Regions from separate parts of the Mesorhizobium sp. M0522 genome, predicted to be linked through region 3. Evidence: predicted binding sites of a transcription regulator. Region 3 holds the regulator's gene; each other region holds the start of a gene.
What was found. The regulator PhoB, encoded in region 3, activates phosphate uptake and scavenging genes when phosphate is short. The targets are predictions, from matches to a motif close to TGTCATNNANCTGTCAT.
Positions count from the first base shown of each region.

Region 1: the regulator PhoB is predicted to act here: its motif matches at 1,246-1,262, upstream of NKI58_RS11665 (PhoX family protein).
Region 2: the regulator PhoB is predicted to act here: its motif matches at 1,854-1,870, upstream of NKI58_RS10920 (LTA synthase family protein).

Region 1 covers NZ_JAMYQW010000007.1:177,406-180,682, forward strand. Annotated here, with positions in the region: gene NKI58_RS11665 (PhoX family protein) at 1-1,179, opposite strand, end outside; gene NKI58_RS11670 (hypothetical protein) at 1,381-1,719, shown strand; gene NKI58_RS11675 (phosphatase PAP2 family protein) at 1,734-2,435, shown strand; partial or broken gene NKI58_RS11680 (sodium-independent anion transporter) at 2,695-2,944, shown strand; gene NKI58_RS11685 (SMP-30/gluconolactonase/LRE family protein) at 2,961-3,277, opposite strand, start outside.
Region 2 covers NZ_JAMYQW010000007.1:18,132-21,408, reverse strand. Annotated here, with positions in the region: gene NKI58_RS10920 (LTA synthase family protein) at 1-1,813, opposite strand, end outside; gene fabD (ACP S-malonyltransferase) at 2,061-3,026, shown strand; gene fabG (3-oxoacyl-[acyl-carrier-protein] reductase) at 3,087-3,277, shown strand, end outside.
Region 3 covers NZ_JAMYQW010000001.1:294,510-297,786, forward strand. Annotated here, with positions in the region: gene NKI58_RS01475 (ROK family protein) at 113-1,357, shown strand; gene phoB (phosphate regulon transcriptional regulator PhoB) at 1,367-2,056, opposite strand; gene phoU (phosphate signaling complex protein PhoU) at 2,073-2,780, opposite strand; gene pstB (phosphate ABC transporter ATP-binding protein PstB) at 2,813-3,277, opposite strand, start outside.

The DNA.
Region 1 (3,277 bases), on a different contig from region 3:
GAGCAAATCCATGTTCGCGGCGCGGTTGTCCGGATTGAACTTGCCTGTGGTGACGAACTTATAGACATAGTCGAAGCGCTCGTCGTCGCCGAGATAGAAGACGACACGGCCATCCTGGGCGACGATCGATTCGGCGCCCTCATGCTTGAAGCGCCCCATCGCGGTGCGCTTCCTCGGCACCGAAGTCGGATCCAGGACGTCGACCTCGACGATCCAGCCGAAGCGGTTCGGCTCGTTAGGCTCCTTGCCGATGTCGAAACGGCCGTAATGCGCTGCCCATTCATAGGCACCTTCGGGAATGCCGAGGCGCTTGTAATTGGCCGCCTCCTTGTGGCCCTGCGGCAGCTCGCCCGAGAAATAGCCGTGGATGTTCTCCTCGGCCATGACATAGGTGCCCCACGGCGTGACGCCGCCGGCGCAATTGTTGATGGTGCCGATGACCTTCGTGCCGGTCGGATCGGCGCTGGTCTTGACGCGGTCGTGGCCGGCGACCGGGCCGGAGAGCGCGATCTCGGTGTTGGAGGTGATGCGGCGGTTGAGCTTGCCGTCGCGAACGACCTGCCATTTGCCTGATACCTTGCGTATCTCGACGATAGTGCCGCCATGCGCGGCCATCTCGACATCCACTTGCTCCTTGCTGAGGGGTGCTTGCTTGGCTTTGCCATCGATGATGGTGACGAGGCCCGGAAACATCAGGTGCGGATTGGTGTATTCGTGATTGACGACCAGCAGGCCGTGCTCGGCCGAGCCGTCGATCGGGATATAACCGACATAGTCGTTGTTGTAGCCGAATTGTCTGGCCTGGGCTTCCGCCGACTGTTTTGTCGGATCGAATTCCGGCGAATCGGCGAACAGCGGATCGCCCCAGCGCAGCAGTACATCGGCGTCATAGCCGGGTGCGATGTGATGCTTGTCGTCGATGCCGGCCTCGAGCTCGTCAAAAGCGAAGGCGGAGCCTTCGGCGGCGCGGGCATTGTCGGCGGTGATCAGCGCCAGCGGGCTGACGGTAGCGGCTATGGCCGAGACGGCAAGCGAGCCCTTGAGGAAGCCGCGGCGCGAGAACCGCGCGGCGATGATCTCACCCATGGTGCGGTTGTCGGTGGGATTGGCTCCTGGCCCATCGTTTTCCTCGAGCAGGCTGGTGCGAAAATGGGCGTCAGGGGAGCGATGTTCGGTCATTGGGCCTGCCTCTGGCTGGATGGATTGCTGGAGCGTGTTGCCTGGCCAATCCGGTATCGCCGGCAGGTCACAGTTTGATGACATGCCGGCTAATTGCCGCCTGCGATTTCGTATCCAACATCGGCCCCGCTTGACCGCGACCGGCGCTTCGGAAACAAGAGCTGCGGCAGGCGCGTAGGGACCGCATCGGGAGGAACAAAAGTGAGTTTCTGGGGACTTGGGCAGCTCTGCGTTTCGACGGTGATCTTCCTGCTGGCGGCGATGGCCGCAAAACAGTGGGGGCTGGCGCCGAGCCTCGGCAAGATTGTGCTGACGTTGGCGCTCTATTCGCTGGGCAATCTGATCATGCTGAGGCTGATCCGTGAATTCGGCATGTCGGTGTCGTTCAGCCTGTCGGCGGTGATCCAGCTGGTGTCGGTGAATGTGGTGGCGCTGGTCTTCTTCGGCGAGCGCGTCAATGCCTTACAGGCAACCGGCATCGTGCTTGCCATCGCAGCTGTGGCGCTGATCACGCTCGGGCCCTATCTGCAAAGGCTGTAACTGCGATCGGGCCGATGAAGAAGATTGCAAGCAGACTGCGCAACTGGCTGGAGTTCCCGGTTCTGCTGGCCGGGCTGGTCATTGCCGGCGGGCTGTGGGGGTTCGAGGAGCTGATGGAGCTGGCGCGGGCCACCACGCCGCATGCCTTCGACACCGAAATCCTGCTTGCCTTCCGCGAGGCCGGGCAGCCCGACAATCCGATCGGACCGGCGTGGCTGGAAGGGGCGATGCGCGATATCACCAGCCTCGGCAGCGCCAGCGTACTGGTGCTGATCACGGCAGCAATGATCGTCTATCTGCTCCTTATCCGCAGGCCAGGCGCGGCGCTTCTCATGTTCGTCGCGGTAGCGGGCGGCCAGCTCCTGTCAAGCGTGCTGAAATTCGATATCGACCGACCGCGCCCTGATCTGGTCTCGCATCTCGCCGATGTGGCATCGCTTTCGTTTCCGAGCGGCCACGCCATGCTGTCGGCGGTGACATATTTGACGCTGGGCAGCATGGCGGCGCGGTTTTTGCCCGGGCGGACAACGAAGATCTATGTACTCGGGCTGGCGGTGCTGACGACGGTGGTGGTCGGCATCAGCCGCATCTATCTCGGCGTCCACTGGCCGTCCGACGTATTGGCCGGCTGGTGCGCCGGCTTTGCCTGGGCGATGCTGTGCTGGCTTGCGGCACGGTTCCTGCAGCGATGGCTTGGGCGGGCCGACGGCACCTGACTCAAATCAGCCTATTGATCAGGCCATGACCGCAGCCTGCCAGCAGGAAAACCATCGACAGCAAGGCTGTCGAGGTCGCCAACGCTTTGGATATCTTCACCCGCTCATCCTTTTGAAGTCGTGCCTGTGCATTCGGGATCGCAGTGGATGTCCCGCCAAACGATGCCGAGGTTTGTAGCATGACTGCGCATCGGCTGGCAAAGAGTGCTGCATGTTTGGAGGCAGACCATCAATCCTTGGTGCAGGAAGACGTCGCCGACCGCGCCAGCGCCGGAACTTCATCCTCGACTGTTCGGCGGTGCCGTTCTTCGATTCGACGGCAGCCAATGTCATCGAGGGTGCGGCCCACAAGGCGAGCCGCGCCGGCGTTCGCTTCATTATATCAGGCGCTTCACCGCAGGATACGCCGCATGCTGATCAACCACGGTGTCAAGCGGCCGCTGGTGACTTATGCCGCCTCGATCACGGATGCGCGGGCGCAGCTGAGGAAAGCCGCGCCCGCCGCCTGAGCCGGCAACTGCCGGCTTAGTCGAGGCCCAACGCTGAGACCTCGCCCTCGTTCATCAGCGGCACGAAGATTGTCGACCTGCCGTCGGTGCCGATGTCGGCGCTGCCCGGTTTGAACGTCGCAACCACTTGCGGCGTACCGCCGGCTTTGTAGCGGTAGAGCGTGCCGGTCATATAGGCAGTGGCGTAGATGCTGCCGCCGATGGCGACGACGCCATCGAGGTTGGCAAACTTTTCCGCGCCAGCCAGTGGCGAAACGGCCTTGGTAGCAAGATCGACCGAGAGCAGGCCGCCCGGCTCCGCGGTGCTGAAGTCGGGCTTGATGCCCTTGCCCC
Region 2 (3,277 bases), on a different contig from region 3:
GATCGATCTCTTTCTGACGCGACCAATCGGGGGTGGCGTCGCCACCCGGTGCCAAAAGCAAATTGCGGTCGATAACGCGGTAGCGCTCTCGCAACTGTCCGAGGAAGCCGGTGTAATAGGGATGGCTGATCCCGGCTGTCTTCAGGATATGGTAGGGCAGGAAGGACGGGCTGACGGCGCCCAGATCCTCGGCCGGGCCGCTGCGATTCGACCAGACGATCAGCGGCGTCTGGTGGTGCAGCAGCATCTGGTCGGCCGCCTCCTTGCGCGGCGCAACATTGTCCTTCAGGAAGCCGGTCTCGACGTAGACCGGCCCAAGCGGCGGCAGATGGTCGCCGAAGAACGCGATGACGGTCGGCCGCTCGCGGTTCTTCGCCCATTCGATCAGCCGCTCGAGGCCGCGGTCCGCGTCAGAAGAGCCTTCGGCATAGCTCAACAGCGATTCACGCGCCCATTGGCTGATCGGCGCCTGCACCTTGTGGGTCGGATTGTTATAGCGATACGGCTCATACGGCCCGTGGTTCTGCAGGCTGACGGCGAAAAAGAAGACCGGCTCGGCGCTGGTATCGGCTTCGTGGATGATCTCGTCGGTCATCGCAGCGTCCGACGCGAGCGGTCCGCGCTTCTGCATGGGCGGCAACGTCTCCTCGGACTTGAAGTCGTTGAAGCCGAAATCGGCATAGACGGCCCCCCGGTTCCAGAACCAGTTAGTGCCGGGATGGATAGCGCGCGCCCGGTAGCCTTGACTTTTCAGGAAGGTCGCCAGCGAGGGAGTCGGTGTCCGCACATATTGCTGGTAGGGAATGCTGCCCGCCGGCAGGAAGGCGTTGGAAAAGCCGGTCAGGGCCTCGAACTCGATGTTGGCCGTCATGCCGCCGAACTCGGGCGAGAACATGTAACCCGTGCGCAGTGCCCGCACATTGGGGATAGGGTCGGGCGTGATGGTGACGCCGGGTAGCTTGGTCGGATCCCAGAAGGATTCGCTCATGACGACGATGATGTCGGGCTTCTCGGCGGGTACCGAAGCCGTCACCTGCGGTTTGCCGATCGCTTCGATCGCCTTGCCGGAATAGCCGGGCGGCGCCGAGACATGCGCCATCGGGACGTTCAGCGCGAAGGCGAGCGCAAAACCGTTCGAGGCATAGTTTTCCTTCTGGTCCCACATGATCGGGATGATCTGCAGCCGGTCGCGTGTCCACGAGAAAGTGGCATAGTCCATGATGGAGACGAAGAAGGCGATCAGCGGCACCGTCAGCGTCAGCCGGGCAAGGCGGCCCTTGTGGCTGAGTGCCGGAACGCGGCGGCGCCATAGCCGCCAGCCATAGACGAGCAGCGACAGCCCGCCGACGATGCCGATCGCCAGGGCAATGGCGGTTCCCGGGCGATCGCGTACCAGAAGCGGCATCAGTGCCACGATCTGCCGGGAATAGAGGAAATCGGTCGGATAGAGCGGATCGCCGAGATACAGCGACTTCTGGTGGCCGACGAACGCCAGCGACAATGTCAGCGGCGCGACGATCATCAGGCTCTGGTGACTGCGGCCGAGCACGGCGTCGAGGCCGATGAGGATCAGCGCAAAAATGATGATCGTGGTCCAGCCGGGTTTGAAAGGCTGCAGAAAGAAATCAATGGTGCCGGCAAAGTTGCCGCGCACGATCAGTTCGATGGCAAACACAAGGATGGCCGCAGCCAGCAAGCTGATAAGGCCATAGCGGATGACAGGCCATTTGCGCGCCGGCAGATAGCCGGTCGACGGATCGCCTTCAAGAAACTGGGGCGCCGCCTCGGCTGCGCTCTGCTTGGTCTTTGCCACTTCAATAGTTCCCCGGCCCGCAACAAAAGCGTCACTCGATTGTCATCGAACTGTCACGCAAAGCTTAGCGCCTGCGGCGGAAATAAGAAGAGCCAGCAAACAAATCGTGAGCGGTTTTCATCATGAGTGATCGCCAAAAAGCCTGCCGAAACAGGCACTCGGCCGATATTACGCGATCAAGGTTGGACTTGACTTGGCCGCACGCCTTGCGTCACAGGCAACGAGAACCAGCAGCTGGGAGCCGCCGATGGCCATCGCATTCACCTTTCCGGGGCAGGGCAGCCAGGCTGTCGGCATGGGCAAGGACCTCGCCGATACCTTTGTGGAATCGCGGCGGATCTTCGAGGAAGTTGACGACGCGCTCGGCGAAAACCTATCGAAGCTGATCTGGGAAGGCCCGGAAGAGACGCTGACGCTGACCGCCAACGCCCAGCCGGCGCTGATGGCGGTGTCGCTTGCCGCAATCCGGGCGCTGGAGGCGCGCGGCTTCTCCCTGAACGGCAAGGTCACCTATGTCGCCGGCCACTCGCTCGGCGAATATTCGGCACTTGCGGCCGCAGGTTTCGTTTCGGTCGCCGACGCCGCCCGGCTGTTGCGCATCCGCGGCAATGCCATGCAGGCGGCTGTGCCGGCCGGCGAGGGCGCCATGGCGGCGATCATCGGGCTGGAACAGGCCGACGTCGAAGCCGCTTGCGCAGAGGCCGCCCAGGGCGCCGCCAAAGATCCCGCACAAGCCTTGGTTTGCCAGATCGCCAATGACAATGGCGGCGGCCAGCTGGTGATCTCCGGCGCCAGGCCAGCGGTCGAACTGGCGGCGAGGCTATGCACGGAGAAGGGCGCCAAGCGGGCGCTGATGCTGCAGGTCTCGGCGCCCTTCCATTCGGCATTGATGAAGCCTGCGGCCGAGATCATGCGGGAGGCGCTGGCCGCCGTGACGAAGAGTGCGCCGGTCGTGCCGCTGGTCTCCAATGTTACGGTGACCCCGACGAGCGATCCCGACGAGATCGCCCGCCGACTCGTCGAACAGGTGATCGGGCGCGTGCGCTGGCGCGAAACGGTGGAGTGGTTCGGCAGCAACGGCGTTGTGACGCTTTACGAAGTGGGCGCCGGCAAGGTGCTGTCGGGGCTGGCCCGCCGCATCAACCGCGATATTGCCACCACTGCCATCGGATCCGCGGCGGATGTCGAGGCGGCGCTGGCGGCGCTTGCATAATCAACTGGCGATTTGACCCCGCTCCATGCGAAGGGTGTTCGCTCAGATCAGGAGGCAAGAATGTTCGAATTGACCGGCCGCAAGGCGCTCGTCACCGGCGCATCGGGAGGTATCGGCGAGGCGATCGCCCGCGTGCTGCACGGCCAGGGCGCCATCGTCGGCCTGCATGGCACACGTATCGAGAAACTGGAGGCGCTGGCCGCTGAACTGGGCGACCGGGTCAAGCTTTTCCCGGCCAATCTTTCCAACCG
Region 3 (3,277 bases):
ACAGCGCAACCTGCATCTGACACTATTTGCCTGCGTCCGACACTATTTGTCGGACATTACCGACGGCTTCCGGTTCATGAGCGGCCGCGGCAACCGGGAGGAAAGCAAAACAATGTCGGTCGGAATCCGCCATGACGATTTGCGCCGGCGCAACCGGGCGATGGTGATCTCGGCGGTGCGCCGGGCCGGCCAGCCATCGCGTACTGAGATCGCAGCTACTACCGGCCTCAGTCATTCGACCATATCGGCGATCTCTTCCGACCTGATACGGGAAGGCATCCTCGCCGAGAGCAAGGCAAGTGAGCCCGTTTCGTTGAAACGCGGTCGTCCGCAGGTCGGCCTCGCCCTCAACCCGGAAGCGGCGGCGGTGCTGACCGTGGTGTTGTCGCTGAATTTCCTGTCGGCCGCCATTATCGACTATACGGGACAGGTGGTCGCCGAGGAACAGCGCCGGCTGGACACGCTGACCATGCCGCGCGACGAGCTGATCCGTGAATGCATGGCCATCGTCCGGCGCCGGCTGCAGGATCCAGACCTTGACGTCCGCAGTGTCGCCCGCATCGCCCTGGCGATTCAGGGCATTACCGACTCCCCTGCACGCGCCATGCTGTGGTCGCCGATCACGCCGCAGACCGACATCGCCTTTGCCGACATGCTGGAGGACGAATTCGGCATCCCGGCAACGGTGGAGAACGACTGCAACATGATGGCGGTGGCTTTGCGCTGGCGCAATCCGGATCGCTATCGCGACGACTTCATCGCCATCCTGCTTTCGCATGGCATCGGCATGGGGCTGGTGCTGAAGGGCGAACTGTTCACCGGGACGCATTCCTCGGGTGGCGAATTTGGCCACATGATCCATCGTCCGGGCGGCGCGCTCTGCCGTTGCGGGCGGCGCGGCTGCATCGAGGCCTATGCCGGCAACTACGCCATCTGGCGCAACGCCAGGCAGATGAGCGAAGAAAGCGAACCGATCGCCGACGTCAGCGACGCCGACATGCGAGCACTGGCGGCCCGGGCGCGCGAGAAAGATGGGCCGGAACGCGAGGCCTACCGCAAGGCCGGCGAAGCGCTGGGTTTCGGTCTCGGCTCGCTGTTCGCGCTGATCGATCCGGCACCGGTCGCGATGGTCGGCGCCAGTGCCGCCGCCTTCGATCTGATCGAGCCGGCCTTGCGGAAGGCAATCGCCCAGACCGCCGGCGGCCAGCATTCGGGCTCGATCTCCTTCGATACAGAGCCGAACGAATTGCCGCTGATCCGCGAAGGCTGCGCGATGCGGGCGCTAAGCTTCGTCGACCAGGAGATTTTCGCGCCGGGCGCGCAAATGAGGCCCAGCGTCAGAAAGAACGTAGCCTGACCAGGCGGGTCAATCTTCCCTGATCGCATAGCCGGCACCGCGGATGGTGCGGATGACATCCGGCATCCGGCCGTTGTTGACGGCTTTGCGCAGCCGCCCGACATGCACGTCGACGGTGCGTTCGTCGATGTAGATTGTCTCGCCCCAGACATTATCGAGTAACTGGCTGCGCGAGAAGACACGGCCCGGATGCCGCATCATGAACTCGAGCAGCCGGAATTCGGTCGGCCCGAGCCTGATTTCGCTCTTCTTGCGATAGACCCTGTGCGATTCGCGATCGAGCACGATGTCGCCGACCTTCAGCACGCTGGACAGCACTTCCGGCTTGGCGCGCCGCAGCAGCGCCTTGACCCTGGCCATGAATTCCGGTGTCGAAAACGGTTTGACCAGATAGTCGTCGGCGCCGGTCGAAAGCCCGCGCACCCGGTCGCTCTCCTCGCCGCGCGCGGTCAGCATGATGATCGGCAGCCGCTCGGTTTCGGGGCGCACCCGCAACCGACGACAGAGCTCGATGCCGGAAACCGCTGGTATCATCCAGTCGAGCACCAAAAGGTCGGGCACATTCTCCTGCAAACGGATCTCGGCTTCGTCGCCGCGTGTCACCACCTCGACCTGGTAGCCTTCGGATTCGAGATTGTAGCGGAGCAGCACACCCAACGGCTCCTCGTCCTCCACCACCATTATGCGTGGTGCGATCATCGGCTGGGCACCCCCATCATGTCACCGGTGCGGACATTGTCGTTTCGTCCTGCTTCGGACGATTGACCGGCAATTGCTCGCCGGTCAGCACATAATACGCATTTTCGGCGATGTTGGTGACATGGTCGCCGATCCGCTCCAGATTCTTGGCGCAGAACAGCAGGTGCGTGCAAGCGGTGATGTTGCGCGGATCTTCCATCATGTAGGTCAAGAGCTCGCGGAACACGGACGTGTATTTGACGTCGATGCGCTCGTCGGCGGCACGCAGCTTGGCCAACGCGGCCGCATCGCCTGCAGCATATTCCTCGATGACACCCTGCACCTGGATGAGAACCAGCTGCGCCATCGCGTCGATGGAATGCGACAGGTCCCGCGGCGTGGCGCTGAGGCCGACCGCACTCACGCGCTTGGCGATATTCTTGGCAAGGTCGCCGATGCGTTCGAGGTCGCCCGCCATGCGGATCGCTCCGACCACATGGCGAAGATCGTGGGCCATCGGCTGGCGTTTGGCGATCAGGGTGATGGCGCGGTCGTCCAGTTCGCGTTGACGCGCATCCATGATGGCGTCGTCGGAAACGACGCGTTGCGCCAGCACGTTGTCGGAATTCAACAGGGCCTTGGTCGCCCCGCCGACCATCGAACCGGCGAGGTCGGCCATGTCGCGGATCAGCTTGCTGATCTGCTCGAGATCCTCGTCGAAAGAAGCGACTGTGTGTTCGCCCATGGTCCTGTCCTCATATGCATGATCGGAACGGCTCAGCCGAAGCGGCCAGTGATGTAGTCCTGCGTGCGCTTCTCGCGGGGCGACGTGAAGATCTTCTCGGTCCGGTCGAACTCGACCAGTTCACCCAGATACATGAAGGCGGTCTGGCGCGACACGCGCGCCGCCTGCTGCATGTTGTGGGTGACGATGACGATCGTGTAGTCGGCTTGCAATTCGTCGATCAGTTCCTCGATCTTGGCAGTCGACAGCGGGTCGAGGGCCGAAGCCGGTTCGTCGAGCAGAATGACTTCCGGCTTCACGGCCACGGTGCGGGCGATACAGAGCCGCTGCTGCTGGCCGCCGGACAGGCTCAAGCCGCTGGCGTTGAGCTTGTCCTTGACCTCGCTCCACAGCGCGGCGCGCTTCAACGCCTGTTCGACGCGGCCGTCCATCTCGGACTTGCCGAGGTTCTCGTAGAGCCTGACGCCGAAGGCGATGTTCTCGTAGATCGACATCGG